DNA from 2 places in the Limnobaculum zhutongyuii genome. Region 2 is predicted to be linked to the other one. Evidence: predicted binding sites of a transcription regulator. Region 2 holds the regulator's gene; the other holds the start of a gene.
What was found. Region 2 encodes PhoB, which activates phosphate uptake and scavenging genes when phosphate is short. Its sites were predicted from a motif close to CTGTCATAAAACTGNCNNAT; they were not measured.

Region 1 (2,209 bases), 2.1 Mb from region 2:
ATATATTGGAAGAGGGCGGGTAGGAATGATTAATAGAGCGCTTTACCGCTGCTATCTTTAACCTGCGTTTTCCAGGCTGCACGAACTTGTTCAACCACTGACTCAGGCAAAACGGCATAATCCAGTTCTGTTGCCAGAGAGCCGCCTTTCTTGTAGCCCCAGTCAAAGAACTTCAGTACTTCAGCACCACGTTTGGCATCTTTCTGAGTTTTATGTACCAGAATAAAAGTGGTTGAAGTAATCGGCCAGACGTCCTTACCTTTCTGGAAAGTCAGGTCCTGAGCAAAAGATTTCGACCAGTCGATACCTTTAGCCGCCGCACTGAACGATTGCTGAGTCGGGCTTACCGCCTCACCATCTGCTGATATCAATTTGGTGTAGGCCAGATTATTTTGCTTGGCATAAGCATATTCAACATAACCAATAGAGCCCGGTAAACGCTGAACAAAGGCTGCGATACCATCATTGCCTTTACCGCCTAAACCTACCGGCCATTTAACGGTAGAACCAACACCAACCTGATCTTTCCAGTTCGCATTCACTTTTGCCAGATAGCTGGTGAACACGAAGGAAGTACCAGAACCATCGGCACGACGTACTACCGCAATATCCTGCTCTGGCAATTTGACGCCCGGATTCAGTTTAGCAATCGCCGGATCGTTCCACTTTTTCACCGTGCCCAGGTAGATATCGCCCAGGGTTTTTCCATCCAGGGTTAATTCCCCTGATTTAATTCCCTGAACATTCACCGCCAGCACCACGCCACCAATCACGGTTGGGAACTGAAACAAATCGTCTTTAGCCAGCTTCTCATCATCCAGAGGAGCATCTGACGCACCAAAATCTACCGTATTAGCATTAATTTGCTTAACGCCACCGGATGAACCAATCCCTTGATAGTTGATGTTATTACCGCTCTCTTTTTGATAGCTATCCGCCCATTTGGCATAGACAGGTGCAGGGAATGTAGCGCCGGCACCGGTAATATTCTCTGCCGCAAATGCTGACAGAGTCGTCAGAGAAACGGCTGTTGCAATACTATAAGCAATCGTTGTACGTATCAGTTTCATCATTCCTCCTAAAGGAATTTATTGGCTCTGTATCGTTAATAATCAGACTGGTGATGAGTACAAGCGCAAAGATAAGACCGTTTAGTGACAGTATAATGTCAATCAGGTTACAGTTTTATGACAGTGAGGATTTTTGATTTAACTTAATGATATTTTTAATAAATATAATTATTACTTTGACCTGAATAAGTGAGGGGTTTAATTATAATCGAAAGCAAGAGGTATCGTCGTCACTCACCCTATTATCTCCTCCTCTATTATTTCTTTTGGGGGGAATTCAATTAATTAAAACAATGCCAAACTGAATAAAAGATAATCATGGGATTAACCTTATGAAAAAACTACCTCTGCTGTTTTTGCTGTTTCCCGGGCTGGTGCACGCTGCCTGGACGGCATCCGGAATACCTGCGTTTAAAGAGCAAAGTCCAGGCTTGTTTATCAGTGAAACCAAGCTTGCAAAAGGCTCGCTACCATTAAATCTCAAATCAGAACAAGCGTGCTGGCAGCCTGCAGAATCAATTAAACTTAATCAGGCGCTTTCACTGAAACCATGTGAAGGAGAGCCCCCTGTCTGGCGCATATTTCGTGAAGGCGAGTATCACGTACAGATAGACACTCGCAGCGGTACCCCGACACTGATGCTGAGCGTCAATAACGAGGCGCAAACAGCACCAGCTGAGATTGCCCGCCAGTGCCCGAAATGGGACGGTAAACCGCTAACGATAGACGTCAGCAAAACTTTCGCCGAAGGCAGTGAAGTCCGTGATTTCTACAGCGGTTCAACCGCAACGGTCAAACAAGGCCAAATCACCCTGATGCCTGCGGCGAGCAGCAATGGCCTGTTACTTTTGGAACCCGCCACCACTCAACAGGTTTCAATGTTTAACTGGCATAACGCAACGGTCTACTTTGTTCTGACCGACCGTTTTGTCAATGGCGATCCGAAAAACGATAACAGCTATGGCCGCCATAAAGATGGCATGCAAGAAATCGGCACATTCCACGGTGGTGACCTGGCTGGTTTAACGCAAAAACTCGATTATCTACAGCAATTGGGTGTGAACGTGTTATGGATTAGCTCTCCACTGGAACAAATTCACGGCTGGGTTGGCGGCGGTACAAAAGGGGATTTCCCGCAT
Region 2 (2,209 bases):
GGCAGAAATCAACATATGCCCCTCATCATAAGGCATCACCCTAAACTCAATATAACTCCCCTTATTGAACTGTAGAGTTAACGGCTCATGAAATTGCTTACGTTTAATAAACTCGGCAAATTGCGGATAGCGAATCAGATTAAGAATGTGCTGACCATTATCTTCCGGCCAGCGAAATCCCAACATTTGTTGCGCCAGTTTATTACACCAAAAGATATGTCCGCTTTCGGTACTCAACACTACGGCATCAGGTAGCGATTCGGCACCGCTACGAAAGCGTTTAATTAGTGAAGCCAACTCGCGTCGACGTTGGCGATTACGATGCTGCATTTGATACAGGCCGTAGAATAACGGTTCCCAACTTCCCCGACCGGGTGGAGGCATGATGCTGCGATCCAGCCATAACCAGTGAGACAGCTTTAACAGATTATAAAAATGCCACAGTAAGGCACAGAGTGCAGAAATCAGCAGTAATAGCGTCAGATGACCAATAAAAATGCTTAACAGCAATGCCGGAAGGCAAAACAGCAATAGCTCAATGACAATTCTCTTCCACGACAGGCGTTCTAGCACAGGCGAGTCCCTAACCAGTTAACTTAAAAGCGAGTTGAAAAGCGATAACCAGAACCGCGTACGGTTTGCAGCATCTTGTCATAACCGCTGTCCTCCAGCGTTTTACGCAAGCGACGAATAAATACGTCAACGGTTCGGTCTTCAACATACACATTGGTTCCCCATACCTGATTAAGCAATTGCTCGCGGCTATAGACCCGTTCAGGATGGCTCATAAAGAAATGCAGCAGTTTATATTCTGTGGGGCCCATATCCAGCGGCTTATCGTCCGCCATAACCCGGTGAGATGATGGGTCTAAGGTTAAGCCATCAAAGACCAAAGCTTCATGTTCAGTCATGGGTGACGTTCGGCGCATCACGGCTTTAATACGCGCCAGAAGTTCTTTAGGAGAAAAAGGCTTGGTTACATAGTCATCTGCCCCGGACTCCAGCCCTTGCACCCGATCCTCCTCTTCTCCGCGGGCGGTTAACATGACTACCGGAATCGCCTTCATCAGTGGATCGCGTTTCAGAAATTTAATCAGTTGAATGCCTGAACCCCCAGGTAACATCCAATCCAATAAGATCAGATCGGGGAAAGGCTCAATCAATAAAGATTGCGCAGCGGTAAAATCCGCGGCTTCAATGGCCTGATAGCCATTTTGTTCAAGAACAAGAGAAATCATTTCCCGTATCGGTGCTTCATCCTCAACCACCAGTATGCGTTTTATCATGCGGGCTCTGCTCTTTGTTGTTTTTTCTCAACACAATGCGAGTTGAATGATTATATACCCTAATAATTTGAGTTGCAGAAAAGCCAATAACATCGTTAATACATCTGCAACCTAAAGTATGCTGACTTATAGTGCCTTGGCATTATGCTACAGATATATGACACTTTTATTACGTTAACAACGTATTCTGTTAATTGAGACACGACTAAGGTAGTGCTGGTCATCTCTGCTGCGTATAATCCCCAATAACCATAGCGCACCACATGGCTATTTTTTGACAGAGAGGATTCATGCGCATTATTCACACATCTGACTGGCATCTTGGACAATACTTTTTTACCAAAAGCCGTGCGGCTGAACATGCAGAATTTTTGCGCTGGTTGACTGAAAAGGTCACAGAACATCAGGTTGATGCCATTATTGTGGCTGGCGATGTTTTCGATACCACCTCCCCCCAAGCTATGCCCGTGAACTCTACAATCAATTCATTGTGGGGTTGCAACCAACTGGCTGTCAGTTAGTGGTATTGGGTGGAAACCATGACTCTGTTGCAATGCTGAATGAATCCAGAGAACTTTTGACCTATCTGAACACCCGGGTAATCGCCAGTGTTGCACAACAACCTGAACAGCAGTTGATCGTTTTGAACAACGCTCAGGGTGAGCCCGGTGCATTAGTGTGTGCCATTCCATTTATTCGTGCCAGAGATGTGCTCTCCAGCCAGGCGGGTCAATCCGGCAGTGAAAAGCAACAGGCTTTGCTGGAAGCAATCAGTCAGCATTATCAGCAGATATATCAACTGGCAAAAGATAAACAGCAGCAATACACCAAACATTTACCAATTATTGTTACCGGACATTTAACCACCGTCGGTGCTTCTACCTCCGACTCCGTGCGTGATATCTATATCGGTACGCTGGATG

Region 1: the regulator PhoB is predicted to act here: its motif matches at 1,175-1,194, upstream of pstS (phosphate ABC transporter substrate-binding protein PstS).

What each region holds. Positions count from the first base shown of each region.
Region 1 covers NZ_CP034752.1:4,509,065-4,511,273, forward strand. Annotated here, with positions in the region: gene pstS (phosphate ABC transporter substrate-binding protein PstS) at 30-1,070, opposite strand; gene EKN56_RS20305 (alpha-amylase) at 1,403-2,209, shown strand, end outside.
Region 2 covers NZ_CP034752.1:1,973,915-1,976,123, forward strand. Annotated here, with positions in the region: gene phoR (phosphate regulon sensor histidine kinase PhoR) at 1-573, opposite strand, end outside; gene phoB (phosphate regulon transcriptional regulator PhoB) at 597-1,286, opposite strand; partial or broken gene sbcD (exonuclease subunit SbcD) at 1,577-2,209, shown strand, end outside.